4 regions of the Cerasibacillus sp. genome follow, and region 2 is predicted to be linked to each of the others. Evidence: riboswitches for the same ligand, from Rfam matches in the RefSeq annotation. Region 2 holds a riboswitch; each other region holds the start of a gene.
The links. Region 2 has a riboswitch for thiamine pyrophosphate ahead of VIG73_RS01695 (ABC transporter substrate-binding protein). Riboswitches for the same ligand answer to the same signal wherever they lie in the genome.
Positions count from the first base shown of each region.

Region 1: linked by a shared signal. The riboswitch ahead of thiT (energy-coupled thiamine transporter ThiT) and the one ahead of VIG73_RS01695 (ABC transporter substrate-binding protein) in region 2 are both predicted to bind thiamine pyrophosphate.
Region 3: linked by a shared signal. The riboswitch ahead of VIG73_RS06515 (lipoate--protein ligase family protein) and the one ahead of VIG73_RS01695 (ABC transporter substrate-binding protein) in region 2 are both predicted to bind thiamine pyrophosphate.
Region 4: linked by a shared signal. The riboswitch ahead of thiW (energy coupling factor transporter S component ThiW) and the one ahead of VIG73_RS01695 (ABC transporter substrate-binding protein) in region 2 are both predicted to bind thiamine pyrophosphate.

Region 1 covers NZ_DATBTY010000062.1:4,470-12,225, forward strand. Annotated here, with positions in the region: gene VIG73_RS10530 (DUF4430 domain-containing protein) at 23-790, opposite strand; gene VIG73_RS10535 (hypothetical protein) at 978-1,163, opposite strand; gene thiT (energy-coupled thiamine transporter ThiT) at 1,344-1,934, opposite strand; TPP riboswitch at 2,019-2,122, opposite strand; gene VIG73_RS10545 (Hsp20/alpha crystallin family protein) at 2,218-2,667, opposite strand; gene VIG73_RS10550 (acetyl-CoA hydrolase/transferase family protein) at 2,984-4,267, shown strand; gene VIG73_RS10555 (YpjP family protein) at 4,423-5,049, shown strand; gene VIG73_RS10560 (HAAS domain-containing protein) at 5,166-5,915, opposite strand; gene VIG73_RS10565 (PadR family transcriptional regulator) at 5,946-6,281, opposite strand; gene VIG73_RS10570 (hypothetical protein) at 6,644-6,850, shown strand; gene VIG73_RS10575 (lactonase family protein) at 7,055-7,756, shown strand, end outside.
Region 2 covers NZ_DATBTY010000006.1:96,010-103,765, reverse strand. Annotated here, with positions in the region: gene VIG73_RS01725 (DUF2642 domain-containing protein) at 1-135, shown strand, start outside; gene VIG73_RS01720 (manganese catalase family protein) at 165-1,058, shown strand; partial or broken gene VIG73_RS15775 (transposase) at 1,401-1,656, shown strand; gene VIG73_RS01710 (ABC transporter ATP-binding protein) at 1,665-2,396, opposite strand; gene VIG73_RS01705 (ABC transporter permease) at 2,377-3,162, opposite strand; gene VIG73_RS01700 (thiamine-binding protein) at 3,164-3,454, opposite strand; gene VIG73_RS01695 (ABC transporter substrate-binding protein) at 3,469-4,476, opposite strand; TPP riboswitch at 4,571-4,682, opposite strand; gene VIG73_RS01690 (ABC transporter ATP-binding protein) at 4,744-5,418, opposite strand; gene VIG73_RS01685 (hypothetical protein) at 5,393-7,756, opposite strand, start outside.
Region 3 covers NZ_DATBTY010000036.1:82,463-90,218, forward strand. Annotated here, with positions in the region: gene VIG73_RS06485 (hypothetical protein) at 1-224, shown strand, start outside; gene VIG73_RS06490 (short chain dehydrogenase) at 334-933, opposite strand; gene VIG73_RS06495 (thioredoxin family protein) at 1,008-1,343, opposite strand; gene VIG73_RS06500 (CotY/CotZ family spore coat protein) at 1,605-2,228, opposite strand; gene VIG73_RS06505 (hypothetical protein) at 2,680-3,255, shown strand; gene lipA (lipoyl synthase) at 3,324-4,298, opposite strand; gene VIG73_RS06515 (lipoate--protein ligase family protein) at 4,306-5,115, opposite strand; TPP riboswitch at 5,199-5,301, opposite strand; gene VIG73_RS06520 (hypothetical protein) at 5,470-5,748, shown strand; gene VIG73_RS06525 (heavy metal translocating P-type ATPase) at 5,787-7,756, opposite strand, start outside.
Region 4 covers NZ_DATBTY010000036.1:42,972-50,727, forward strand. Annotated here, with positions in the region: gene thiE (thiamine phosphate synthase) at 1-287, opposite strand, end outside; gene thiM (hydroxyethylthiazole kinase) at 294-1,061, opposite strand; gene thiD (bifunctional hydroxymethylpyrimidine kinase/phosphomethylpyrimidine kinase) at 1,042-1,866, opposite strand; gene thiW (energy coupling factor transporter S component ThiW) at 1,891-2,391, opposite strand; TPP riboswitch at 2,484-2,597, opposite strand; gene VIG73_RS06310 (LytTR family transcriptional regulator DNA-binding domain-containing protein) at 2,876-3,916, shown strand; gene VIG73_RS06315 (ABC transporter ATP-binding protein) at 4,027-4,875, shown strand; gene VIG73_RS06320 (ABC transporter permease) at 4,872-5,585, shown strand; gene VIG73_RS06325 (hypothetical protein) at 5,656-6,507, opposite strand; tRNA gene VIG73_RS06330 (tRNA-Ala) at 6,867-6,939, opposite strand; gene VIG73_RS06335 (YeiH family protein) at 7,433-7,756, opposite strand, start outside.

The DNA of each region.
Region 1 (7,756 bases), on a different contig from region 2:
AAGCATAGTCAAGTGGTAAGTCTCACCGGGCGCCAATATCTTTGCCTAAGTCTTTCGTGTAGAGCCACTCAATATGATCCCCAGGCGACACTTTAATCGCCCCGGCACTTTGGTGGGCAAATACACCATTAACTCGGAACATCCAACCACTTCCAGGTCCGTGGTCCATTTCATAGACGTTAGCAATGCCCCTAATATAAGCGGTCGATCCCTTTCCAGATATATCACGTTGAATATTTCTGTCCTTTGTGATATGTAATAAAGCATCTAAGGCAGTATCATTTTTATAAATAGTGACATTTGTATGAGCTAACGGGATATTGTCATTTGAAATTTTGATGACCATTGTCACAGTTCCAATGCTATCATCTGATTTGGTATCATTTTTTTGTTCGTTTCGTGGCGTCTGCTTCGGTTTTTTTGTTTTCTTTTGTGCTGTTTGATTTTGTTGTACTTGTTTAGTTGGCAAATTGCCTTGTTTTGTTTCTGTTTTTTTAGTCGTTTGTTTTGATTCCTGCACTGGCAGAGCGTCTGCATCGTTTTTCTCTTTTACGACGGTTTGTTGTGACGTTTCTTCCCGCTTTGGTTTAGTTTCAATTTTATCTTCATGGTGTTTTTTAGGTTGATCGTCCGCTTTAGTAATTGTAAAACTCGGTTTTATTTGTAAAGCTGTATGATGTTCTGAATGATTGGTAGCTGAAAAATCGAGCCCACTCGGCTTTTGTAATGAATCAGCACAGCCATTCAAAATGATCATTAGTATAAAAATTAATATTAATCTTATACGCATAAGAATCCCTCATTTTCTTGATCATACCTCTAGAATAGAGTGTATGCACTTGTTCTTCAACTCCTTAAGAAAATAAAAAAATGAGTTTGCCTTGGAAATCATTCTTGGACAAACCCGTTCATATTTAAATAAGTTTAGGAAATTAATTATTGATAGGGTAAAAAAAATCGAATGAAGTTGTTTGATGTTATGATGCTAGATTTCGCGAGAGGCTTTCTTTAAATTTACTTCCTTGTTGATGAAGTAGTGTTAAATTGATAGAAATGGGACGCTGATTTGGACGGTATACTTTTAAAATATTTGTTGTTACCTTAACAGAGCCGGCGATATTCATATGTCGATTTGTATAAAATTTCATTGACGGTTGACTCATTTTTCACCCTCAAGCTTTTTCTAGTGATCACTATAAATCTTTTGGATAATTCAAAAATATCATTACCAATAGTATCCTGATTAAATGCGATTGTCAATATACTTCAATGAAAAATAATTATCAATCTGTCTTATTAATTGCAAAAAAAAGGTGGGAGATTTTTCCCACCTTAATGAAATATTATGCGGCTTGTTGTCTTCTCTGAGATGCTACTGTAACTAGTTGTGGTGCTTTTTTAATCAGTAAGACTAATATAATGGCACAAAGAACCGAAGCGCCAAGGAACGTAATCCCGTTCATCGTTAACGAGAAGATGACAGGTGTTTTTCCTGCTTCAATGGCGTACTTTTTAAAGAAGATGACACCGGCAACAAAATGCCAGAAATAACGAGCTGCACCACCGACAAATGTTGCAACGACAATCCATACAATTGCTGTCCCCATTTTTTTATCTTTTAAACTACTTTTAATTATACCTGAAAACAGCCCGGCAAATCCGATACATGTAAAGGCAATAAAGTATTCAATAAATGCTTGTGTAGGGGTTAAAATCCAGGCATCACCTGTTGCAATTTGCAAAACCCCCCATAAAAACCCGGATATCGTCGCGGCAAGAAAGCCTCTGCGAAAAGCAATAATAAAAATCGGGACCATAGCAAATGAGATGGAAATCGATGGATTTGGTTTAAATGATGGGAATAAATCGAGTACCATCGCAAATCCAGCGAAAATCGCTATCTCTAATAATGTTTCTAAATCAAATCGTTTCATAAAAAAATGCCTCCTCTAATGGTGTACCACTGAGGGAGACATCGTGAAATAGGAAAGATGGCATACTCATACATACCTTCATTCCGCATTATTTCACCACATCCCTACGTTAGTACTAACTAGACAGGTTCGAAGGGTTAGAACGCATGAACGTTCAATCTCAGCGAAAAGCTCCCCTTGTGGTCACTTCATTATTCATTTCCATCCCATCATAACAAATATATGTCCGTTTTAAAAGCAAAAAAACCATGCCACCTATAGTTTTGGCATGGTTTAAATATGATTAAAGAATATCAATTCGTCTTGATTCTGGCGTTTTCGGATCTAATTTAGGTAGTTTTATTTTTAAGACGCCTCGTTTTAATTTAGCTTTAATTTTATCTTCATCAATATTATCGACATAAAAGCGTCGAATAAACTCTCCGTAGTGACGCTCTTGACGAATAATTTTATCTTGCTTATCTTTCGTTTCTTCTTCTTCCTCACGTTTCGCATGAATTGTTAAATAATTATCGTCTACTTGAATGGTAATATCATTTTTGTCAAATCCTGGAAGTTCCGCTTCCACATAATAAGCATCTTCCGTTTCTCTGACATCAGTACGAAAAGAATTGAAATTCCCATTTAATGGTGCAATTCCTTCTCGATCAAATACTTCATTGAAGGACTTTAACATGCGTTCGAATAAATCCAGCTCGTCATCTTTTCTTTTAAATGGCTTTAAGTCAAACATATGAATTTCCTCCTTCTTTTTGTGTATCTCTCACTTATTATTATACCTTGTTTTTTCATGTTATTTGGTTCGTTATATCATTTTTCAATTAAATGTCATAGTTCACTTCATTGTAAAATTCAACATTCTTCGACAAAAAATTCAATATGGATGACAGATAACATTTTATTTTGTAAAGTATATACAGATGCTGTTTTTGCTGTTGTATAGCATGAATTGTCGCTAAGATTATTAACATTTTAACACTTCAGCAATGAATAGTTCAGAATGATCTAAGAGGTTAGGGTAACTTAATTCAAAAAGGGGGATAAGCAATATGGACTTGCAAAAATTATACAATGAAAAACTTTGCTCTATCGAGGAAGCGGTTTCATTCATTCAGCCTGGAGACGACATTATTACACCGATATTAGCCGGAGAGCCTTACAAATTAATGAAACAATTAGAATCACATGAAGGCCTCTCAGGAAACCGTTTAATTCAAATGTTTTCAACTCGTGATGTAATCGATGTTGAACCAGAAAAACTTCAAATTATTAGTACTTTTTTAGGGGCATCAGAAAGAAAAGCATTCAAAGAAGGAAAAATTGATATTTTACCAAACCACTTTTCCGATATGCCTAAATTACTAAATCAGTTTACAAATAATCAAGTCGCGATGGCAGTCGTTTCACCGATGGATGACGAAGGTTATTTTTCAATGGGAACTAACTGTGACTATGTAGCAACTGTCTTTCCTTACGCTAAAAACATTATTTTAGAAGTGAATGAACATATGCCACGTACATATGGAGAGAATCGTGTTCATATCTCTGATGTAAGCGCATTAATCGAAAATCATGAGCCAATCCCTGCATCACCTGATTTAAGAGTATCAGAAAAAGACCGAATCATTGGTGAATATGTAGCAGAGCTCATTGAAGATGGCGATACCATTCAAATCGGATTCGGTTCTATTCCAAATGCGATCATCGAACAGTTGACATCACACCGAAATTTATCTGTGCATACGGAAATGATACCGGAGAAAATTATTGATCTATATGAAGCAGGCGCCATTACTAATGAGAATAATCTATTTAAGAAAGGGAAGTTAACAGCTACATTTGCATTCGGCTCGCAGCGTTTATATGATTTTATCCATGAGAATGAAGATATTTATATGTTACCAGTCAATAAAACGAATAATGTTGTCGATTTGTCTAAAATGAAAAACTTAGTCACAGTGAATGCGGCTGTTGAAGTTGATTTCCTTGGCCAAGTGAACTCAGAGATGATTGGCGGCACATATTGGTCTTCTTCAGGTGGGCAAGCTGACTTCCAAATTGCTTCACATCTCGCTGAAAATTCAAAGGGTATTTTAACATTACATTCAAGTGTAAAAAAAGATACCATTTCAAAAATTGTTCCGACTTTACTGCCAGGAACACCTGTGACAACTTCGAAAAATGATGTCGACTATATTGTAACTGAATACGGTGTGGCTCGCTTACGTGGAAAAACAATTCGCGAACGTACGAAAGAATTAATTCGCATTGCACATCCTAAGTTTAGGGAGGAACTAGAGTTTGAAGCGAAGAAAATGGGCTACTTAGTATAAAATATTTACCCTGGACGAAAGCTGTCCGGGGTTTTTTAAAAATAATGTGAAGAGCACTTCGTTATATAGACGCTAAGCATTGTTCATGTTAAAATGATATTATCATAACAGAACAGGCACCATGACACATAGTCCAATGTAAAGAGGGTAATTCTATGAAACTATGGTTGCGTAAGATAGTCGTTGCTTTCGTAGCAGTCATGACTTTGGGGCTTTACATTCCCCCAATTGCATTAACATTAGATGCTGATGAAAGTAAAGACGCCATTTCGGAAAAATCAAATATCGATGAACAACAATCAGCGGTAGCCGTTGTTGAGCATGAGATACGAGATGAGCGGCGGAGTCAACCGACTCTGGAAGATAGACCGACGGCAAGAGAAACTTATCTTGAACACCTGACAGAAGGTGCGAAAGAACAAGCCTTCATGAAATTTGGTCCGCGCATGATTGATCGTGTAGAAGATGAGTTTACAACGGACATATTACCAGTTATTGAAGATGTCATAGAAGCGGTTATTGATAGAGCTGATGAGGATGAACTAGCTTACTATGCGATTACTGAAGAACCAGCTCATGGGTTTGGAGAGCGTATTTTTAATGTGTATGATGTGAGGAATCAATCAGATCTTGTACGCTTTCATGTTCGCCGTGAAAATCGTCCATTAGAAGGTTATTGGTTTAATTTCCATTATCATTTAAGTGACGATCAATTTGAAACACATCATGATATTGGTGAAATCTACTGGGATAAAAACATTCCACCTAAGTGGATGTCTTAAATTCAAAAATAAAACCACGATGACTCCCGGGTAAGAGCCATCTGGTTTTATTCCTTTCATATAACTGGCATGACATTCTTTTACGGGTAAATAAGAAGGATTGTCATGCGAGTTTTTTATTTTTCTTTGGGAAAAACAAGCCAAAGATAAAGAGCAATTCCACCGTATGTGATGAGAAGACTAATGATGAGTTGCATTTCTAGCTGTAACGATGTAAAACTTAATAAATAATCTGGTAAGAAGAGTAATAGTAAAACAACAACGAGCACACTTGTCTTCGCCCATAGAGTCATACCGATTATTAGAATGGCAGAAAGTGCGACTGCAAGCCACGTGCCTGTTTCGCCGAAATGAATCATCGGAGAATCAATTCGATTATTAAAGTAAATAATGCCTACGAAAATCCCCATCTCAATAAGAATAATTGGAGTGACAATGAGAATCGCTTTAGTATCACTTAACTGTCTCTTTGATATGAACTTCACAGCTGCAAATAATAGAATAATAAATAGAATACTATCAGCGATATGACCAACAATTTCAAAGACCGAATAGGCCAGTTCACCTTTTGATACATCGCTGAAAATTTTAAATGTAAAAGAGCCGATGATGATCAGTAAAATATATTTAAACCACCCAGAAACATCGATGTCCATTTCCTTTGAAATCATTTCCATATATTCGGCAGGTGAGTTTCCGACAATTTTTTCAATCGGTTTTCCATTTTTCTCAGCCTCTAGTAAGTGCATTTCTAGTTCATTCGTAATCTCTTTAATTTCCTCGAACTTCTTTCCCTTTGCAAATAAATAAGCACGTAAGTCTTCTAAAAACTTATTACTCTTCTTGGATAGTTGCGGATTTGTCATTTGTTTCAACTCCTTATTTGTTATTGTTAGTTAATCATCTGATTCGAAACGAAGCACTTGATTGACACTTTGCTGTAATTGTTTCCACCGATAGATAAACTGCTGAAGTTCTTCTTCTCCCTTTTGTGTGAGCGAATAATACTTTCGGCGAGGTCCGGCGGTTGATTTTTTAAATGTTGCTGTTACAAGTTCCTCGCGCTGCATCCGCATAAGCATTGGGTAAATCGTTCCCTCACTAAACGATTCAAACCCATAGGCTTCAAGTTTCTCAGCAAGCTCATATCCATAAACTTCTTTGTCTTTAATGATTGCCAAGACACACCCATCAATAATCCCTTTCAGCATTTGCGTCGACGACAAGTACATCACCTCCTTTTTGCTATATTGCATTGCAAGGTATATATTTAAAAAATGACCTTGTAATACAAGAAAAGGAAAATTAACGATATTCATTGCCTTGCATTACAAGTTATTATTTTAAGTATAAAATACATACTCTTGTAATGCAAGGGTTAATAAAATATTTATTGATTTAATGGAATTCCCTTACTAGTAATGCATGTCAAGAAAGCGGTTAGTCCTTTCGTATTCTAATCATTTATATATGACAAAAATGACAGATGTGTTAAATTTAACTTTTTTGTGAAATCATTCACATATGGGTTCCTTTTATATAACAGGCTTGTTATAATAATATTGCATCACAAAAACTAAGGATGGTGATCACATTGATGAAAGGTACAGCTATCTTATTAAATGATGACCAAACTGTTACATGCTTAGAAGGTGTCGAACGTTCTGTATACAAAGAAATGAAGGACCAAGCAGGTTGTGCGGATTACCATTGCACAATTGGTAACAGAGAGATTTGTTTTCAAGATGTTCAGTTTGTTTTTTGGTGTGATAGTGATGTTGATTGGGATTATGGATATTAACGATTAGAATCTTATAAATAAATTCCCCCTAATATACAAGTATCATCAGATATTCGTATCGAATGGATTTTTTCATTCGGTACTTTTTTTATTTTTTTAGGAGATTGAATAAAGGATAGTTTATACCTAAAGTATGAAGAAGATGTTAACATGATATAATATGGAATATGGTTATTATGGAACTTTTTTGAAGGGGGAAATAAAGTGTCAAAAAATGTCATTGGCTATGTTGGAACATATACAAGAAAAACGAGTAGAGGGATCTACCGTTTTGAACTTGATATAGAACAGGGGCAATTTACCAAGTTAGAATTAGCGTCGAAAATGAGTAATCCGACGTACTTAGCAATAAGTGAGGACAAAAAATATTTATACTCCGTTGCCCAAGATGAGGATATGGGTGGGGTGGCATCATTTGAGATTAATCAAGCTGATGGTGAGCTCCGCTATATGAATCGAAAATTAGAAAATGGCGCACCACCATGTCATGTCGATGTTCGGGGGGATGCACTTCTAGCTGGGAATTATCATAAAGGGACGGTTAAATGGTTTGAAGTGAGTGACCACCGAAGCATTAATAAAGAAATTGTAACAGTAACCCATGAAGGACAAGGGCCACACGAACGCCAGGAAAAACCACATGTCCACTTTACTGGACATACGCCTGATGGAAAGTATGTCGTCGTTGCAGATCTTGGTATAGATGAACTAGTGACTTATAAGAAAGTAAAAAATTCACTCGAAAAAATTGAAACATACAAGGCGAGGCCAGGGAGTGGGCCACGTCATATCGCTTTCCATCCGAATGGTAAGTTAGCTTATTTATTAACGGAGCTAAGCTCTGAAGTGATTGTGCTTGATTATGATTCGGAAACAGGTGCTTTCCAAGAAAAGCAAATCATTCGT
Region 2 (7,756 bases):
GTCATTCAAACAGTGAGAAACCCAATTCAAGGTATATTAAAAACGATTACACCAGACCATGTTGTGCTTGAAGTAAGTGGTGTTTCTTTTTACATTCGAAATCAAATGATCGTATGGGTCACACGAGCTAAATAGCGACATATCGTAGGAAAGGAATGAACAAAATGTTTAAACGCGTAAACAAGTTATTAATTGAACTTCCTGAACCAGAATATGGTGATGCCAATGCAGCAGCTGCTGTACAAGAATTGCTCGGGGGAAAGTTCGGGGAAATGTCGACTTTAAATAACTATATGTTTCAATCATTTAATTTTCGTGGAAAACGAAGATTAAAACCTTTTTACGACCTTGTTGCAAGCATAACTGCTGAGGAATTTGGTCATGTTGAGTTAGTGTCTAATACAATCAATCTCATTCAAAAAGGGACGACTTTTGAAGCGGATCCTGATTTAACACCTATGCATAATGCAAAGGATAAACGTAATACACATGCTTTTATAGCAAATGCACAGACAGCTATTCCAGGAGATTCAATGGGGCATCCATGGAATGGTAGCTATGTCTTTTCAAGTGGTAATTTATTATTAGATTTACTACACAACTTCTTTTTAGAATGTGGTGCACGTACGCATAAGATGCGCGTATACGAAATGACCGATCATCCAACCGCTCGTGAAATGATTGGTTATTTACTCGTTAGAGGTGGCGTCCATATACTGGCATACGCTAAAGCGATTGAAATCATAACAGGTGTCAATATAACTAAAATGCTTCCAATCCCGAATTTAGATAATCGAAAGTTTGATCATGCACGGAAATTTGAAGACCAAGGTGTTGGAAATGTCCTATTTACTTGGAATGATTCAGGAGATTATGCCGACATACGAAAAATATGGAAAGGTACCAATCCCGAAACTGGCGAGCGCCTTATTGTAAAAGAAGGGACACCTGAAGGAGCACCTATTCCCGATTTAGATGAGTTACCAGAAGAATTCGCACCAGGTATTGGACCAGATGAATATAAACAAATAGCGAAACGTTTAATGGAAAACATATAATTAAACAATAAAACGAGGCTGGGGCAAAACCTCTGAAAAATGAAAAAACTATTCTTGTTCACTTTTTCCTTATGTCCCAGTCTCCTTCTCCTAATCATAATGACAGTACGTGAATTATCAATAGAGCGAGCTGTTCTGCATGGATTCAAAGATTTATGCTTAACCATGCGGAGTGGAACTATCTACTCTGCATGGATTTGAAAATTTGTTCGTAACCATGCGGAGTGGAACTAACTACTCTGCATGGATTCAAAGATTTATGCTTAACCATGAGGAGTAGAGAACTTTACTCGTTTCCAATTTGGATTTTTTGTATTTTATCATCTAATAGATTTTAACAAATATAAAAAACGTAAAATAGATGTTGAACCAGCTTTTGGATTCCTGAAGGCTAATTTGTCATTCTCTCAATTTTCGGTCAGAGGAAAATCGAAAGTAGAAAATGAATGAGCATTTGCATTAATGGCGGTAGACTTAAGAAGTATACCGCCAAAATTCGAAACAAAAAAGAAATTGCGGAAACAACATTTCAATGTTGATTCCGCAATTTTTCTCATTTAAAACTGGTTTTGTCCCAGCCCCTTTCTCTTATGATTAATTGAGACCTTATTTCTGCATTTTCTCATACACTTTCTTTTTAAAGTGTAAAAATTCCTCTGTTAACAATAGTCCTTCATGGCGTGGACGTGGAAAAGGAATAACGAATTCATGTTTTACGGTCGCTGGACGTTCAGACAAGATGATGATCCGGTCAGAAAGAAAAATCGCTTCTTCAATATTATGCGTCACAAATAAAATTGAGCGGCGATATTCACTCCATACATCCATTAACCACTTCTGCATATCGAGGCGCGTAAATTCATCAAGAGCAGAAAACGGTTCATCAAGACACATGAATTTTTGCGGACTAAGCAATGCACGTATAAAAGAGACACGCTGTTGCATTCCACCTGATAGCTCATATGGATAATGATTTTCATAACCTTTTAGACCCGCACGTTCAATCATTTGCAGAGCTATTTTTTTATCATATGGACCATGAAGTTCAGCACCAAGGACGACATTTTTTAAAATACTTCGCCATGGGAGTAGTGCTGGTGATTGTGGCATATAACTTATCGAACCACGACGTCCATTTATTTTTACTTCATCTAAATAAATGTCTCCATTATCAGGAAGACTAATGCCACCAATTAAACGAAATAATGTGCTTTTACCACTACCAGACGGACCAAGTATTGATACGAATTCGCCATCATTTACTGTTAAGGATAGGTTCTTTAATACAGCATGATTTCCGAATGATTTATTGATTTGTTTAATGACTAAATGACTCATGGGCATTCCCTTCTTCTATTGGTTTCCAACGGACGAGCTTTTTTTCGATATAAACGATAAGACCAAAGAATAATAAACTTAAAATAATCACTAAGAAAATGGCGACAAATACCCGATCTGTCCGAAAAGAAGATGATGCTAGTGTCATATAAACACCAATCCCTTTATTTGCACCTAACCATTCAGAAATAACTGCTCCCATGACACTATAAGTAGCCGATATTTTCAAACCAGAAAAAACAGCTGGTAAAGCATGTGGCCATTCAAGCTTCCTAAAAATTTGTAACTTAGAAGCACCCGCCATTTGCATATAATGGAGCCAATCACGATTCGTCTGTCTAAATCCATCTAACGCAGCAATTGTAATTGGAAAAAAGCAGACAAGTGTAATAATAATTACTTTCGGTAACATCCCGAAACCAAACCAAATAATAAGTAAGGGAGCAGAAACAATGACAGGAATATTTTGCGATATAATGAGTACAGGATAAAAAGCCTCCCGCATAAACGGAATGAGATGCAATGATATAGCGACAACAATTCCGACACTTGAACCGACTAAAAATCCAATAATTGCTAATTGCACGGTTGATGAAATATGTTTAGAATACTGATTCCAACCAGTTAATGCTTCATCCACTATATCGCTCGGTGGTGGTAAGAGCCATGTTGGTATTTCGAATGTTTGACAAGCGACTTCCCAGCCGATGATGAAAAGGATGATGACCAATAATGGTCGCCATCCTTTATTTATTAATTGCTTCATATTATCGATACTTCTCCGTCAATTTATCCATTGAAGCACCACTTGGTTCATATAATATTTTCACTTGTGAAATCACATTCGAACTACCCAGTTCCACCATTTTTTCATTCATACGTTCGACAATCGCTAACAATTCGCTTAAATTACCTTCCATCGTTGTTTCAAGTGGATTCACTTGATATTTAACACCAGATTGTTCAATGACCTCAATAGCTGCATCAACATATGGAATGACATCTTCACCATTTTTCGTCTTTGGTATAATTTGTATACTTATAAGTGCGTTTGCCATGATGGACACCTCTTTTATTTTGGTAAAAATTCATTTGTAAATGCTTTATCACTATCTAATTCTTTATCAAGTAAATCATTTTCCAGCATCCACTCTGCATAGTTTTCCCATACTTCTAGTTTTTGTTCGCCCCAACGCTCAGCATCATCTTGATATTTATCTTTTAGCCACTCTTGGCTAGCTTTTACTAAATCTGCGTCAAGATCTGGTACCGCATCGATTAAAATATTTGCCGCTGCTTCAGGGTCTTCTATCGCAAATTCATATCCTTTAGATACGGCACTTAAAAACTTTTCTACTGTTTCTGGATTTTTTTCAATTTGTTCTTCACTTGTAGCGAGAACAGGTGTGTAATAATCGAGCTTATCCGAGAAATCAGTTAAATAGAGCATGTCTAATTCTTCCTCACGCAATTCAGCTTCAATTCCTGTCCATCCATAGAAGATCCAAGCAAAATCAATATCACGTGTAACAGCAGTGAAATAATCCGCTGTACCGATATTAACGATGTTTAACTTATCAATATTGCCACCGTCTTGTTTCATCAATGTTGATAAGACAGCTTCTTCTACAGGTGAGCCCCAGCCACCATATGTTTTACCTTCAAAATCTTTCGGTGATTTTATATTTTTATCAACCGGTGCGGCAAAACCTGATGTATTATGTTGAATGATTGCTGCAATCGAAACAAGTGGGATATCTTGAACTCTTGCTTCTGTAATACTCTCCTGGTTACTAATTCCAAAATCAGCTTGTCCCGATGCAATCAGTTGGTCAGCTCCAGCTTCACCTGGCAACATAATCTCTACTTCTAAGCCTTCTTCTTGAAAGTAACCTTTTTCCTGAGCGACATATAGACCTGTATGATTTGTATTCGGTGTCCAATCTAAAACAACTTTTACTGCTGTTAATTCATCTTTCTTCTTGTTTGATTCATCAGATGTTTTTTCTTTTGTATCATTATTACCACAAGCTGTCATAATAAGTAATACAGTGATGAGTATAGCTAGTAGTCTCTTCATGTTAATCTCCCTTTTTTCGATTCAGTCGTAGGGAATGATACGAATTCATAAAAAAAGCCCTAGAAAATCTAGGGGCATGAACACATATATAGACATAGTTGTGTCACATGTTCCCTTCGCTGGTATTAACCAGATCAGGTTCAAAGAGTTAGTATCTTACGGATACAATCTCAACCAGCAAAACACTGGTACCCCTACAATGAATCTTTTATTTGTCTTCATCATAACTATGCCATATCGACGATTAAATTTCAAGATGAAGCTTCTTCAATTCATTATACGATCCACGATTTCGCCATTTCTTAGTTCAAATTGGAAATTACCATGTTTTGTCAGTTCTAAATCATGTGTGACAAGGACAATCGTTGCGCCTTTTTTATGGATATCTTGTAAAATAGCCATAATCTGATCACGATTTTTAAGATCTAGGTTTCCTGTTGGTTCGTCACATAATATGAGCTGTGGGTCATTCATCAAGGCCCTAGCAATGGCTGTTCGTTGTTTTTCTCCACCAGATAATTGTGATGGCATATGATTTTTCCTATTCGTAAGGCCAACCATGTCAAGCAATTGTTCCGCCTTTTCTTTGACAACAGCTTTCGATTCGTATGGTAATAAAGGAATCATCACATTCGTAAGCACATCGAACTGATCAAACAGTTGAAAGTCCTGAAAAATATAGCCGATATATTTCCGACGAAAAGAGCGACGTTCTGCTTCAAGTGCTGTCATCGCATCAAGTTCGCCAATTATCACTTGTCCACGATCCGCTTGCTCAATAGCTGATAAAAGTCGCAGTAATGTTGTTTTACCAGAACCGGATGGACCAGTTATCGTAAGCCAACTCCCAGATGCAACGGTAAAATCAATTTCTTTTAAAACGTTAATTGTTTCGACACCTGTTTCATATGATTTATTAACATGATGAAGCTTGATGTCCAATTGTAGCACCTCCTTTTACTTGTGTTCGATGTAATGAATAAATCGAACCGCCAATAGTCACAGCCAAAATGAATAAAAATCCAATGATTCCTGATATAAATGCTATTAGCGTCGTCTCAATAAATATGAACATAATGATAGAGCTTACAATCCACCCGAAACCTATCGATAATCCAGCCCATATAAGCACTTCTTTTATAAAATAGTTTCGGATTGCTTTTTTCTCCCAACCGAGATATAGAAAAAGCTTAATTTCTGACTGACGTGTTTCCCACATACGGCTAAGTGATTGATAGACTGTTGTTAAACTTAACACGTACAATAGGACGATAACAAGGTAAAATAACCCCTCAACTTCGCCATGTACATAAGCACCAAGTCTTGTGAGTGTCGTATTTGCGACCGTTTGTATTAAGAAGAATGGTAGAAAACATGTCAAAAGCGTCATTAAAAACAACTGAATACATGCGGCAATAATGCTTGATTTATAAAAACGAATATTTTGCATAACGACCGTTTTACCTTGTTTCTTAGGATGTCGTATTTTCTTTTTCTGTACGAAGCTGGCTAATAAAAGTAAAAGTAGAAAGATAATACTAATCACAGCTGATAAAATAAGTGGTAACCAGTCATTGATATACATACCATAAACGGTAAAACCAATCATCACGAGAGTAATAGGAATGCCTAACATCGTTATCCATTCTTTATAGCGAACCCGGCGGATAAGTTTTTCTGACCAACCGAGTTGTGCTAGCAATTGTTCATCTCTTTGACGGTCTACAAGTAAATTAGAAAATGAATAACCGACAAATGTAAGTGCTACCAAACCATATAATAAAGTTAAAAGCACTTGAAGCGCATTCCAACTCGATATGACCGTATCTGCTGCTCCTAACGTCGTAAACATTTGAACAACTTTACCAATTCCTTCAACATCAACGGTGAGGTCTTGAAGTGATGCCCCTGCTACAATATCAACCGTAAAACCAGCTTCTTCCCATTCATCTGCTAACTCACGAATAAGTGTTGCCGCTCGTTTATCATAGCCAGTAATTCCGGCAACTTTAACTCGAATCGCGTCAATCGGAGCCTCACCTTTTATTTTCTCCGCCCAATCAATCGAAATCAGTCCGTGTGCAGGTGTCGTTATAAAACTTCCCGGCACAGCTGATGGATGAAGTTTCACTGATGAATCTGTTGCCAAATATGGCATATCACGCCCATAAATACCTAAAGGGGAAGACGCTAACATATCTTGGTTTTCTTCAATTGAAAAGAATCCTACATGAGAAAATTCAAATGCATCATCTTCATTTAGTGGAATATTTGCATCATCAACTTCAAAAAATTCCACTTCTGTCATCTTTCTATAAATCGGCGCGCCATAATTCTCATCGATTCCCATCTGATTAATGCTCAGATTCTTGTTATCTACCATGTTATAAACGACTGGGTCAAGCTGATAGCCAATGCGTTGTCCAAATTTCCTATAAAATCCACTTAAATACCCTTCGCCCTTTCCCGTACCATCATCTGCGACAAGTTTCTTTTCCTTATTAACAAAAAAAGGGTAATCTTCAAAAGGAGAAGGACCATCATGGGCATGAAATACATAGACTTCATTGTTGTGCATACGTTTTTTACGAATATACTCATCCAAAAATTGCTCATAATCGGCAGGCATTTCGACTAATGTACGAATGGCAAGCCCATCCTTATGTTTACTTTTCCACTCTCTTAACTCTTCTTCTGTCGGTTTAAGTAAGTCATCGATTGTCAGTTTAATCGTATTGGGTACCGAGACATCTTTCAAGCTCAGCACTGGGATAGCCAGCTTTCCACTTTTATAAGCCCGATGATTACGAGCCATTCCTTCAAGTAAGCTTAAATCATCATTCACTAATCTCCCTTCCTCTTCTGAATCAATCGCTACTACTTGATGATAAGAAGGTGGAAAAGCAAAAAGTGCCGCAACATGATCGAGATAGTTGTTTCCTACTTCAAAAGATGAAGGATACCAAAGTAAATCTAAATCTTCATCATCGAAGTCATCGATAAAATCATAAACAAAGGTATCTTCGTTATATGTATAAGTATTTAATCCATCACTCGTCTCGTAGTTGACTTCATAGTATTTCAATGTTTCCGTTTTTTCAAGCATCCAGGAACGTAATCTTGCGGTAAACAAGCCAATTGAAGCAACAGGAGCCGCAATATCAACTTGTGGGTGGTTTTTTATTTCTTTCCACTGGTCTATCGTTATACCACCGCTTCCGATTCCAAGATAGTTTTCTTCAATTAAACCAAGTTGCTTTTCGAGATTGGTTCGGGCCTG
Region 3 (7,756 bases), on a different contig from region 2:
TTGATTCGTTTGTTGACGAGTACGGGGATTATCGAGCGAATACAATATTTTACAATAATAAGTTATACGTAACGAATTTAATAGATGAAAGTAAGAGTATTGAACTAATTATTGAGGATATTGTTACCGGTGATACGATATATAAAGGGAAAGTTGAACAAAAAGGGAAAGCACCTGTAAAAGACTATGTTTTTCAAAATGCATTTCTTAATATTAATCAGTAAATGAATCCAGTTTAGGGGAGATTCTGGACTGGATGCTGAAAATCATTATTTACAACAGGATTGACCTAAAAGGCAAATCGACTTTTGGGTCAACCCTAATCATTTGTATTTAATACATTTCGTAATTCTGTCCTGTTTGTAAGCCAAGGACACTTTTTTTGTAAAGTAATGCTGCTTCACGTGCTGGAGCTGGTTTAAAGCCTTGGAAATAATCTCCTAATGCTTCCCATGATTCTTCCATAATTGTTGGGCTAACACTATTAATGCGGATTCCTCTTGGCATTTCAATTGCAGCTGCTTTGACAAAGTATTTGACACCACCATTTGCCATCGCAATCGCAGCCCCTTCACGAATCGGATCATCCATCATAATACCTGTCGTTAATGTAAAGCTTCCATTGTCATTCATATAATCTAAACCACATAAGACGAGATTGACTTGACCTTTCAGCTTACTTTCAATCCCTATATTATAAATATCAGGTGTCATGTCAGTTAGTTTGGAAAATTTAGCACCACCAGCTGCGTTAACGACAGCATCAACTTTTCCTACTTGTTGATACATCTTTTTTATACTATCAAATGAGGAGATATCGACTTGAACATCTTCACCATTTCTGCTGGCTCGAATAATGTCATGCTCTGATTCAAGTGCTTTAACAATTTCTGTTCCAATTGTCCCACTTGCTCCAACGACAAGAATTCTCATTGCAACAAAACTCCCTTCAAAAATCAGATTTCAATATTATTGTAACATCTTAAAAGTAAAAATGTGGCTGAATCTCATTCGGCCACATTTTCATATATTTTCTTTAGTTTATCATTAAACAAATCCATATGAACAATTCGTGCTTCACGTACATATTCTTTGCCCTCTACAAAGAGTAATAGAACAGGAGCGGTAAAGATAGAAAACTTACCTGCAACAGCTTCTACTTCCGATGCATCAACATGTGCAAGCTGAATCTGGGGATAATTCTCCATTAGATTTTGTACTTGTGGTAAAAGACCGTGGCACACACTGCAATTAGGCATGCTTATATAGAGAAACGCGAGTTGATGCTCATTTATGAAGGTGTCTATTTCTTCTATGGAATGTAAATCTTTAAATTCTCTCATCAGTTATCCTCCATTCTTTCTGTTATCATAGCACGGATTGATTGTCTAGGCATGTTTTTTGTTTATCAGTTAATTTGTGATTTAAAAAGAACAAAGATGATCATTATAGACGCTAACGCGACCTAATCGGTTAAACGAATGAGAGATTACATCGCATTTAATAAGAAATGCGATGTAATAAGATAAACAAACTTCATATTATATCGCCTTTAAAAACAAAATAAAGAAAAGAACCTTCGACAACGAAGGTTCTTTTTTCGCTTAGGATGGTTTATGTGAATGATGGCAATGGCAATGACATTTTTTTCTGCAGTGATCGTTGCAGTGGTGGCAATGATGTTTTTTTCCTTTGTACTTTGGTAACGGATTAATAGGGTCTAAACAAGCGATGGTTGAGAAATCATTTAAGTCTAAAGTTAAACATATTCCTGTTTCCCGAAATTGAATTGTTTTAAATGGACCCTTATGGCTGAAGAAGTCACACAGTTTCTCCCCGCTGTCTGCTACTGGAATCCCATTTGCGTTGACAGGTCTTAATAACTCAACGACGACACAACATTCCGATCCTTTGACAAATTTTTTAGCACGTAAAATCGGTGTTTCGATGCAATCATAAAATGTTTCATTTGGAAAGCCGTCAATTGGTTGCTTGAATACACCACTAGCAATAAATGGTTGACAACTTTGTTTACAGTAGAGAATAAATGGAATGGTTGTTTTTAGATTACTATCATTTCTCGTTGGTGAGGTCAGTTGTTTAATGGATTGCTCACAACTTGTTATACAACGATGGGATTGGCGCTCGGCGACTTCATTCTGTGCATCCACTATCTTTTTTACAGTCGTACAAACACAATCATCTTGTTGATGATAACTATAGCCCATGAATGTTCACTCCTTTTATATGTCATCAATTTAATATATGTTATCTATGCTGTTATGGAGTGTTTTAATGTCTAGTAAACAAAAGACTAGTTAAACAATCCATAAGAACCATTAAAATGTTTCTTTGTATTAGTGATAGTGACGCTTCATATCTTTGAGGTGAGCCATACAATATATTGAATCCTTACAAGACTTGTAGTGGATTTATCCACAGCCCATGAAATTCTTTAAAAGCCAGCTGATCACTGGCTTTTTATCTAGGTTTTTTAATAGAGATAATCGTATATTTTTCTATTATTAAACGATTAGCTATATCAAAAACTTACCCAACTGCATGTACTAAATAGTAGAGGAGGTGAAGTGGAAAATGAGAGATTATTATCGGTATAAAGATAAGGAAATAGAAGAAATGGCAAAGTTTTGTAGTTGCCATAAAAAGGAGGTTAAAAAGATGAAACGACATTGCTCATGTGATCGTTGTAAGAAACATCATCATAAATGGGATGATTGTTGTAAACATGATCATAAATGTTGCTGTAAGAAAGGTAAAAAACATGATGGGAAGGATAAGCATAAAAAACGAGACAAAGCAGATTTATTAGATTTTGAATTTTTTACACTTGATCCAAATGTTCGGATGGATAATAATATGAGATTACCTGAAGATATGCAAACACCTGTAGCCTCCGTCACTCTTGAGCAGGTTAGAAATGGAGACTTAGTTTGGCTAAATGGCGTATTTGGTTTAGATCAGGATGAGACCATCTTTATTGACAATCGAGTAGATATGAGAATATTTAAAGGAAACCCTCCAGTATTTACCCCTGGTTCAGAAATCTATCGAGCTAGATTTGAGGTAGAAGGTGAGGCTGGTGATGACCAAGTCATTGAACCATTAATGCATGTTGATAGAATAACGGAAAACGCTAACAATGTCACGTATACTGTAACTATCGAACCGCTAGATACGGATTTATTCCTAAATGGCCCTATAACATTTACTGCAGCATTAATTAACAAACGGTAATGGAAAAGTGAAAAACCCTCTATCAATTGATAGAGGGTTTTTTGAATAGTATGAAGTGAGATTTCTAGCTATTTGTTAAACGAAAAGTCTACTTCTTTTCCCTCTTGTTGTTCATAGCCTTTCATATACTTAATCCGACGTTGGGCGGCTGCTTGATTCACTTGTTCGTCAGCATGATATGATGAACGAACAAGTGGACCAGACTCACAATGTTGAAAACCTTTCTGTAATGCAATTTCTTTTAATTCCTCAAATTCATCTGGATGATAATAACGTTCCACATTTAAATGTTTTCGCGTCGGCTGTAAATATTGGCCGATTGTCATAATATCGACACCATGAGCTAATAAGTCATCCATTGCTTGAATAATTTCTTCTTTTGTCTCTCCTAAGCCAACCATAATACTCGATTTTGTCGGTGTCTGTGGAGCGATTAATTTTACGCGCTGTAATAGTTGTAAAGAACGGTCATATGTTGCTCGTGCCCGGACACGTTTTGTCAAGCGCCTCACTGTTTCAATATTATGGTTAAAAATATCAGGCTTACTATCCATCAATGTTTTTAAACTTTCATAGTCACCTTTCATATCAGAAGGAAGGACTTCAATTGTACAGCCTGGATTTTTTTTACGGATTGCTCGTACCGTTTCAGCAAAAACTTGAGCACCACCATCATTTAAATCATCACGAGCAACTGCTGTAACGACAACATGGCGTAGCCCCATTAACTGAACTGAATCGGCTACTCTTTCTGGTTCGTTCCAATCTAATTCATTCGGTAATCCTGTTTTAACCGCACAGAAACGACAGCCTCTTGTACATGTATCTCCTAAAATCATGAATGTAGCCGTTTTACGTTCACTCCAACATTCATAAATATTCGGACATTTTGCTTCTTCACAAACAGTATGGAGGTTTTTAGAACGCATTAACTTTTTTAATTGTGTGTATGATTTATTCGTGTTAATATTCGTTGTTAACCATTTCGGCTTTCTTAAAATCTCTGTTTTATTTTTCATTGCTGTGCCCCCTAAATGATTGATGAATTCATTAAACAAATGATGGGATGGTTTCTTTATAATGTTTTTCTGCTAATTGATACACTTCATCCCATTGACTTTCTGTTAACTCAAAAGGCTTAAATTGAACGTCTAGTGTCGATTGAAACCCATGATAAAAAGCTTGTTCAACCTCATCGTATGTAAATGTTTTCCCTGTTAATTGCTGAATGGTTGCTGCTTTTTGTCTGAAGGCACGCTTGTTAACGTCACGCATTCTTTCATTAGGAAATATAAATAAATCAAATAGCATGTCGATATCGATGCGAATAGGAATGGATCCGTGTTGTAATAGGACTCCTTTTTTCCTTGTTTGTGCGTTACCTGATATTTTTTTACCATCAACAACTAATTCATAAAAGGCAGGTCTTTCAAAGCAGACAGCAGTTCGTTTGCTTTTTTGTTTTGGGATAAAATATTCGGCTTGAATGCCGAGGTTTTTATATCCTTCTAGTATGCCTTGTGATAACACATAGTATGCTTCCCGAATAGAGTGTGGGATTTTCGGATGATTCTCAGAAACGACAATACTGTAAGTTAGTTCATCATCATGCAGGACAGCACTTCCCCCAGTTAATCTACGAACATATTGACAGCCATGTTTCTCTAAGCCTGGGAAATGTATCGATTTCTCAACCTTTTGGAAATGCCCAACAGATAATGATGGTTTCCTCCAGCCATAGAAACGTAATGTTGGTGGAATATGTCCTTCGCTATGCCAATTCAATAGAGCCTCATCAAGCGCCATATTGATATGGGCATCATGAGAACCTGTTCGTAAGATATTCCATGTTTCTCCCAAAATAACTCCCCCTTTAAACAGCTATTTTATTTACAAAAAAAAGCTGCATCCCATTAGGAATGCAGCACCATGTGTAATAATTCTCATGGTAAACTGCACTTTCCCACGCTAGTATTAACCAGATCGGGTGCAAAGGGTTAGAATATTTATTCCTCTCAGCCAAAAATGGCACCCCTAGTGCAAATAATAACTTAATTTCATCTTAACGATGATTACTTAGATTGTAAAGCGGATACAGAAAAATAGATGGTACTTTTTTAGTTAAGTATGTTTGTGTCTAAGTTGACTTTGTTTCAATTTTAAATCAATCATGATTAAATAAGTATGAATAGCAAATGTGATAGGAGGATATGAATGCAGGGTGGGGAATTGTTTGGACTACTTTGGATTGGTGTTATTATTATCACCATTCTCACGACTATCATTATTATTCGGAAAGATAAAAAGCGTGATCGAAAAGTCGTTAACATGTTAAATGAAAGTCTTGCTAAAGGTGAAATTTCAGACGAGGAATATAAAGAGTTGTATCTGCAATTTAAAGATGAGACATGTGACGCTTGTCCCAACATTAAGGCTTATTTAAGCGATAGCCGTCGAAAAGCCTATGAATCACAAGAAAATGTACCGAAATAAATGAGAGTCCGCTACTTTAACCAATAGCGGACTCTGTTTTATGCTGACTCGTATTTACTGCGGATTAATCTTAAAGAATTTAAAGTAACTATGAGCGTAGCCCCCATATCGGCAAAAATAGCAATCCAAAGTGTTAGCCAGCCTGGAATGACGAATAATAAAGCAAGTAATTTTAGACCGAGTGCAAAAGAGATGTTTTGTTTTATAATCGATAACGTTTTGCGGCTAAGTGCTACTGTATATGGTAATTTTGTTAGATCATCACCCATTAAGGCGATATCAGCTGTTTCAAGAGCTGCATCTGTTCCAGCGCCGCCCATAGCAATTCCGACTGAAGACCCAGCAAGTGCTGGTGCATCATTAATCCCGTCACCAACCATAGCGGTTTTCCCATATTGTTGTTTTAAATTCTTTATGACTTCTAGTTTTTCATCTGGTAATAATTCTGCTTTAACTTCTGATATACCAAGTTCACGCCCAATGGCATGTCCTGTGTTTTCATTATCGCCAGTTAACATGATTGTTTTTTCAATTCCGATTTGATGTAATGTATCAATGATATCGCGACTTTCTTTACGTAGCCGATCAGCTACAGCGATTAAACCGAGTGTTTTTGTTTTTGTGCCTAGAACCATCACTGTTTTCCCATCTCGTTGTAAGGCATTAATTGTCTCTTGAATAGTTTCTGGTATCGTTTGTTCTGTATTAAAGAAAGCGGGGCTTCCAATATAATACTCGGTATGTTCAATTGTCGCTTTAGCACCTTTCCCTGTTATAGATTGAAATGCTTCTGCTTTATATTTAGGTACTTGTGCTTCTTTTGCATAGTGAACGATGGCTGTTGCTAACGGGTGCTCTGAATAAGATTCAATTGTATGAGCAATGGATAAAACGTCTTGTTCATCTGTATCATTTAATGGTATGACATCTGTAACTCTAGGTGTACCTTCTGTCAATGTGCCTGTTTTGTCAAAGGCGACAGCGCGTAAATGTCCCGCTTCTTCAAGATGAACACCACCTTTAATTAATACACCATGTCGTGCTGCATTACCAATTGCTGTGACAATCGCAACAGGTGTTGAGATAACGAGCGCACAAGGACAACCGACGACAAGCACGGCTAATCCACTATACACCCATGTAGACCAGTCGGCACTAAACAATAATGGTGGGACGATTGCAACGAATAATGCTATTAACATGATAGCTGGTGTGTAATACTTGGCGAATCTGTCTACAAATTTTTGTGAAGGGGCTTTTTCAGCTTGTGCTTCTTCAACGAGATGAATAATTTTAGCAATGGTCGTATCTTCAACATGCTTCGTTACTTTAACTTCGAGAAATCCTTCCTCATTAATGGATCCAGCAAAGACATCCTGACCAATTGATTTAAAAATAGGAAGTGATTCACCTGTAATGGCTGCTTCACTAATATACGATTCTCCTTTAATCACTTCACCATCCATCGCGATACGTTGCCCAGGCTTTACGAGCATGATATCGCCAATCTGAATATCTTCTACTTTCATTTCAATTTCTTGGTCCGCTCGTTTAATAAGGGCCGTGTTTGGCGCAATGTCCATCAGTGAGCGAATGGATTCTCTTGCTTTATCAATCGAATAGTCTTCTAAAGCTTCACTAACAGCGAATAGAAAAACAACAACCGCACCTTCAGCCCATTCACCGATGATAGCAGCCCCGATAACCGCAATCGTCATTAGTGTTTTCATATTAAAATCTAATTTAAATAGATTTTTAAATCCTTCGATAAACATCTGATAACCACCAATGATGATGGCTGCCAAAAATAACCCAATCGTCACGACATGATTTTCGCCATAATTAAAGTAAAAGATATACCCTAGAAAAACGAAAACAAGCGAAATTAATGCTGTTATATTCGCCTTTTTCTTCCAAAAAGGCTCTTTTGTTTTATTAATGCGTACGTTTTCCGGTAATACTTTAATATCATCAAATGCTCCAGCCTTTTCTAATTGTTCGATTGATG
Region 4 (7,756 bases), on a different contig from region 2:
GGTGTATCATTTTGTCCGACATGAACGCCATCTGCATTAAGTGGTTCGACTAGTGTTACGTTATCATTGACGATAAAAGGAATGTCATGTTGTAAGCAAATATCGCGCAATCGTTTACCTAGTTCTAATTGTTCTTTTTCCGATAAGCTTCCTTTACCTTTTTCACGATATTGAAAAATGGTGATACCACTATTAATCGCTTCAATTAAAATATTTTCTGGCTTTCGTTTGCCACAATCCTGACTCCCCATGATGAAATATTTACGTAGACATTGTTTTAATATCATCAATTATCATCCTTTCAATTTCTGTACCGGAAATGAGAGTGCATCAATAAAGTGCGCTTTAAACGTTCCAGGCCCAGTGACAGCTTTTTGGGAAGCAGCATATTCAGCTGCTAATCCGTAAAATGTAACAGCCGTGGCTAATTGATCTTCAATAGCATCATCTGTCGCTAGACAACAAGCAATAATTGAGCCTAATAAACATCCGCCCCCAGTTACTTGTGCTAAATAAGGATGTCCTGTTGTATTTTGAATGACTTTTTTGCCAGTACAAATAACATCTGTCTCACCTGTAATCACAATATTTGTTTGATATTTTTGTGCAGCTTTTATAGCGACTTCTTCTAAATCCCCATCGCCAACTGAATCGACCCCTTTGACTTCCCAGGGAATATCAACAAGATGAGCAATTTCTCCGGCATTACCTTTAATGACTGTTGGTTTAACTTTCTTTAACATATTTGTAATCACATGACTTCGATAGGGTGTAGCCGCTACGCCGACTGGATCGAGGACAACTGGAATATGGTGCTTATTAGCAGTCCGTCCAGCGAGGATCATACTAGATATATCTTCACTTGATAATGTACCAACATTAAGGAGTACAGCACCGGCTGATTTAGCCATATCTTCAGCTTCTTTTTCAGCCATAGCCATGACAGGACTCCCACCAAAAGCAAGAATGCCGTTAGCCGCAAAATTCATAACGACATAATTAATGAGATTATGAACTAATGGATTTTTTTCACGTACTTTGTCAATGATTTTTGGATTCAATTTGTGTCACCTCATTCATTCTTGGTGCCCAGTGATTCGTTGGGCCACTTCCACTTCCTAAATCAAAGGAATATCGAATAGCTTGTGTAATATAATCTTTCGCTTTGATAACTGCATTGACAAGATTTTCTCCTTGCGCTAAATAAGCGGTAATGGCGGCTGATAACGTACAGCCTGTGCCGTGTGAATTTTTCGTATCGATTCGCTTCGTCGTCAATCGATGGATTTGTTCACCATCATATAAGAAATCCGTTGCATCACCGGAAAAATGTCCTCCCTTAACGAGAGCTGCATGTGCACCATATGTGTTTACAATCAACTTTGCTGCTTGTTTCATATCATCTTCAGTTTGAATGGCCATTCCTGTTATCACTTCTGCTTCTGGTATATTAGGTGTAACAACATAAGTTAATGGTAATAATTCATCTCGTAAATATTGCTGTGATTCTCTAGCAATTAATGGATCACCACTAGCCGCAACCATGACAGGGTCCATGACATATGGTACATTTAGCGACTCTATCTTTTTCTTAATGACTTGCATCATATCAATATGAGCAATCATACCTGTTTTGAAGGCGTGGATTGGCATATCATTAATAACTGAATCGAGTTGTTTTTCAATCATATCTAATGGAATATGGTGAACGGCTTGAACTCCGGTTGTATTTTGTGCCACAACAGATGTGATCACTGACATCCCATATGCTTTAAGTTCTTGGAATGTTTTTAAATCGGCGTGAATGCCTGCTCCACCACTTGGATCTGTCCCAGCGATCGTCAATGCACATTTAACTTGTTTCATAGATTGATGCCTCCTAAGATAATGTTATTTTAAATGAAATGATTTCAATTGCTGAGTAGATTTCATACGTGAAACAATAAATAAACCAATCAACGCTCCAGATATACTACTCGTTAAGAAAGATGGGAAAAAGAAGAGTGCTCCAAAAGCCGCTCCCATAAATAATTTGGCAAACGGAATAGCAAACAGTGAAGCAATGATACCTGTACCGAATGCTTCACCGAAAGCAGCCCAGCTTATTTTGTTTGTTTTTTGATAGAAATACCCTGCTAGCAGTGCCCCAATCATACCGCCTGGAAAGGCAAGTAATGTCCCAAGACCAAATAAATTTCTGATAAGGCCAATCATAAAGGCAATTGTTATTGCTGGTATAGGACCTAACATAACTGCTGCTATCACGTTTACGGCATGTTGAACAGGGTATGCTTTAGCAATCCCTGCCGGAAACCAAAGAAATTGCGAACCTAGAACGCCAATAGCTATCAAAATCGCCATCATTGTAATTAATCTTGTACGCTGATGCATAATATCACTCCTTTCATTGTGAATAACAAAAAAGCCAGGATTCATCGTCATGAACCTGGCTGATATAATACGAATGTCGAAATAGATAGACATAGGCTGTCTGACTACTTCCCTCCGCTGGTATTAACCAGATCAGGTCCATAAGAGTTAGAAAACAACGGTTTTCCTCTCAGCCCCCAAATATTAGGGCACCCCTAGTAGCATTTAATATTTTTATTCAATTACTTTTAGCGTACCATATGAAAGCGCTTTTGTCATTTTCTTATTTTCATATATCTATGCTTAATTAACAAATGTATCAGTGTAAGGGTATAAAACAGTGAGTGATATAGACGAAATAAAAACTTAATTGAACGTCAAAAATACATCATTCAGCCTTTATTAGACATCGTTTAACAAAAAGTTAATCAAGATATTTATTACAAAGTGATGTATATTCAAGTAAGATGAAATAAGAGAAAAGTTTCATTAGAAAGGTGATTTTATGGAAGTATTATCGATTGAAAATGTAGCGAAACATGATAAGGATACAACATTGTTTCCTCCATTTGATCTAAAAATATATAAGCAACATATCACAGCCATTTATTCAAGTTTAAATGTCCGTCATGCGCTAATAAAAATGTTGATTGGCAAAACTTCGGTTGCACCTGGGAAGATTTTTGTCAATCATGAAAGTATAGTGGCAAATAAACGTCATTATTTATCACAAATTGCTGTTTGTTTTTTTGATGAAGGGATCTATGAACGGTTGACTGTAATTGATTGTATGAAGTTTTATCGAGATCTTTATCAATCTAAACAAACGTTTGATTATATTTTACAATTGACCCAGTTAGAAGAGAAAAAGTATAAAAAGATTAGTAAATTAACTTTTTCTGAACGAAGACGCATTCAATTTGCGCGGATGTTGCTTCAAGATGCCGCACTTTATATATTTGAAGAAGCTGATTTAAATGTTGACTTAGAGACGAAGCGTGTTTTCTCTACCATCACTGACACATTAAAACAAAATCAAAAGGCAATTATAATTTTGACTGGGAATATGGAAAATGCCATCACGGTGGCAGATAACGTGTATCGTTTAGATGAGAATGGTCTCCATCAAATAGAAATAGGTAAGGATGAAACTGAAGAAACAGAAAAAGAAGTAACTGAACCAGAAGAAAGTCTTGAACAAGCATTTGAATTTAATAAGATTCCGACAAAAGTGAATGACAAAATTGTTTTATTTGACCCTCCTGAAATTGATTATATAGAGAGTAAAGATGGACAGGCACATTTATTTATAAAAGGAGAAGCTTTTCCAACGACGTTTACGTTAAATGAATTAGAGGAACGGTTAAAATATTTTGGTTTTTTCCGATGTCATCGTTCATACATTATTAATTTGCAAAAAGTTCGTGAAGTGATCACGTGGACGAGAAATAGTTTTAATTTAATTTTAGATGATCAAGCGAAATCTTCTATACCGTTATCAAAGGCAAAAATGGCTCAATTAAAAGAAATGTTGGGCCTAAAATAAGCTCCAATCATCCTGGAAAATGCTCCATTCATGGAAAACATGCTGCCAAATCAACGTTTTTCCTCTATTCTAGATTTACAAGCAGATGGAAATCACGAGGAGGAAAAATGGTGGAACAAATGATTAAAGTGAAGTCATTAGCAAAAATTTTTGGCAATCAACCCGCATTAGAAGATGTTCATTTTGAAGTAAACAAAGGGGAAACATTTGGATTTTTAGGACCAAGTGGTTCCGGAAAAACGACAACGATTAAAATTCTAACCGGGCAATTAATAGCTACTTCAGGAGAAGCATATGTATTTGATCAGCCTGCTGCTCTATTAAATAAACCACAATATCGGAAGAAATTTGGTGTTGTAACAGATAATAGTGGCCTTTATGATCGTTTATCGATTTATGATAACTTAAAATTATTTTGTGACCTTTATGATGTACCTGCAAAACGAATAAATGAAGTGTTAGAAATGGTGAACTTAGGGAATGAGCAGAAAAAGGTTGTTTCAAAACTGTCTAAAGGGATGAAACAAAGGGTACAGTTAGCAAGAGCATTCTTACATGAACCAGAGCTACTGTTTTTAGATGAACCAACATCCGCACTAGATCCAGCAAATTCTAAGCATATTCATGATGGCCTTCGTGAGTTGACGAAGAAAGGTACAACCATCTTTTTAACAACTCATGATATGCATGAAGCGGAGATATTATGTGATCGTGTAGCATTTCTGCATAAAGGTAAAATCCAGCTACTTGACGAACCAAAAAAACTGCGTCATCAGTTTTCAGATGCTTCCTTACAAGTCTTACTAAAGGATGGACGCGAGCTATTATTACCAGGAGGGCCTGAAGGAGCACAGACATTATATGATTATATGCAGGCGGATCAAGTAGTGTCTATCCATACGAATGAACCAACATTAGGAGATATTTTTGTTGAAATGACAGGGAGGGAACTTGTATGACTTTTTCAATGAAGCGTGTGATGGCTATATTTAATAAGGATTTGAAGGATTTATCGAAGAATATGTATGTTTCCACATCGATTCTAATGCCGTTAGTGTTGGCAGCGATATATGGAAGAATGGCTGATGAACTTTCCATAGATGCCTATTATCTTGTTATTAATCTTGCTTTTACAATGACAGCTACATTTATTCAATGTGCCATAATTGCTGAGGAGAAAGAGAAGAACACATTACGTGGATTGATGTTATCACCTGCCACAGTTGTGGAAATTTTTAGTGGAAAAAGTTTAGTTGCTTTCTCATTAACTGCAGTGACGATTATTGTATCCTGCTTATTTATGGAGTACAATCCGGAAAATATTGTCTTAGTTGCTGTTGGAATGATTGTTTCTACTTTATTTTATCTCGCATTAGGGACATTGTTTGGTTTATTAGCAAGGACCGTTGTAGAAGCATCTGTGATTATTATGCCTGTCGTGTTCTTGTTTGGATTCGGCTCTTTGATCGAATCACTTATTGATAAATATCCATTTTTAAGCGTAGCGGAATACCTACCGAACATGCAACTCATTGACTTAGCTTCAAAAGTACAAGCGGGGTCTGGTTTAGCAGATGTATGGCCGCATCTAGGTATCATGACAATTTGGTTTCTTGTTACTGCATTTATCACCATTGTTGTCTTTAAAAAGAAAGAAATCGATGCTTAGAATTTAACATGATATCCGTCAAAGAAAAAAACCACCATTCTTTTTAAAGGATGGTGGTTTTTTTAATATTTTAGAAAAGGCTTGTCGATAATCCTAATTGACTAAGTAACAAACTATTGATAAGAATGTTAATGGTACCAATTAAAAACGCTGTTCCAACACCATAATAGATTCGTTGCGGATGACTGGTTAGTTTGTCGTAAACTAATAAGGCAGGTACTAATGATAAATATAATTGCACGGTTCCGCCTAATAATGAATTAGCAAGCATACCTACAGATAAAGCACCTAGAAGAATAACAACAATATTTAACACGAGAAACGGTATCGATAAACTACTAAACTGGATAAACAACTGTTTAGGATTTAATTCCAGTTTAGCGACCTTAAATACGATGAGTAAACTTCCATAAGAGATACCAAATGCGATAGCACCAACGAGAATCATTTTAAGGACAATATTAAAAAACTCTCCAGCTCCAGAATATCCATAATCATAGCCGCCAAAGCTTCCTAGCATGTCTTCTAATTCTCCAAAAAGTCCTCCCATAGTCGTATTCATTGTAAAGTAATATCCTAATGAAAGAGTTAGAACAAAAAGGGAGATACTTACAATACTAAATACGAGATGTTTGTCATGTAGTTGAAGGGATTTCGTTGGATTTTTTAGTAGTTCTACAAAGAACTTCCAATAGGATCCTAGGCCCTTCTTAATATTATCTAATGTTTCATTAGAAGATGAGTCTGTTTTTTGATTGGTGACTGTTGCTGCAACTTCGTTAGGTTTGTTGGTGTGGGTATTCTCATTCGGGGCTTGTGTATGTTGTTCTTGGGTGTGACTTATTCCCTGAATCGGCTGACCACAATTTTCACAATTTGATCCAGCTTGTTGTTGATGATTACAATTGGAACAAATAATCATTATGATGACCTCCTTCTTTATTACACTCTACCATTATTTATATTAAGGATGAAAATTGATATACCAAATGTTTTTGAATCATGTATATCATTTAAGTAAATAACAAGACAACATTTGCAATCAAGTGTTAGGGGGATATTTCTCCTCAAAATAAATATGTATGGCGGAATTATCAAAAGTAGAACGATAATTGTATAATATACTAAAATTTTAAATAACTCAAGAGAATAAAGTCCTATTTTTTAATCATTATTAGATGTTTATAACATGAGCTTTTGATTCAAAATGAACACTCCTAGTAACAAATGAGAAAATAAAAAAACGCCTATACACATTAATGTATAAGCGTTCTTCTAAGATGGAGCATATCGGGCTTGAACCGATGACCTCCTGCATGCCATGCAGGCACTCTCCCAACTGAGCTAATGCCCCATATCTGATTTAATGCAATCGATTTATATTATATAATGTCATAGGATTTTTTGCAAGGGGCATTTATTAAACGTATGTGTTTATTAATTTTTTACACTTATGTTCTTACTCAACAACTTAGTTAAATCAATCTTTTTTTCCAAATTATGTTTGTTTTATAAGGAAGATGATAAAATTAATAGTTTATCTTTTTTGCAATATTTAAAACGGTTTCTCGATCTGCCCCAGCAACTGTAAATAATTTTTTCTCTGTAATGATTTGTAACTCGCAAATTCCTGATTCTGATTGATGTAAAATAGCAACTTGTCCATTAATATTTAACTCTTCTACTGTGTTAGAAGGAAACCAGCCTTTTACTTCATCTGTAAATTTTGAAATGTTAATGCCATTTGTATATGTTGTTTCTGATACTAAAATATCGTTTTCTTCTGTTTGGTGCCATGCCCTTATGTTTTTTGACTAGTCTTCTTTAGACAGCCCTTATCAAAAATATTAAGGAAATACGATAAGATACGTTAAACCTGATAAGAGAATGCTCGTTACAATCATTGCCATTAATGGGCGAAGGGCCTTATGGCGTAAATCTCTCATGTTAACACCTAAACCTAATCCAACCATGGCAGCTGTTAAAAGCCATGTTGTGACAGAATATATAAAGCTCATCATTGAATCACTGACAGGAATCGAATGACCCAAAACATAACTTCCTAATAAACTCATCATGATAAACCCAAGTAAAAACAATGGAAAAGTAATCTGTGCATCAGTAGATTGGGATTGTTTTTTACGTTTTATCAGCATCATTATAATAATCGA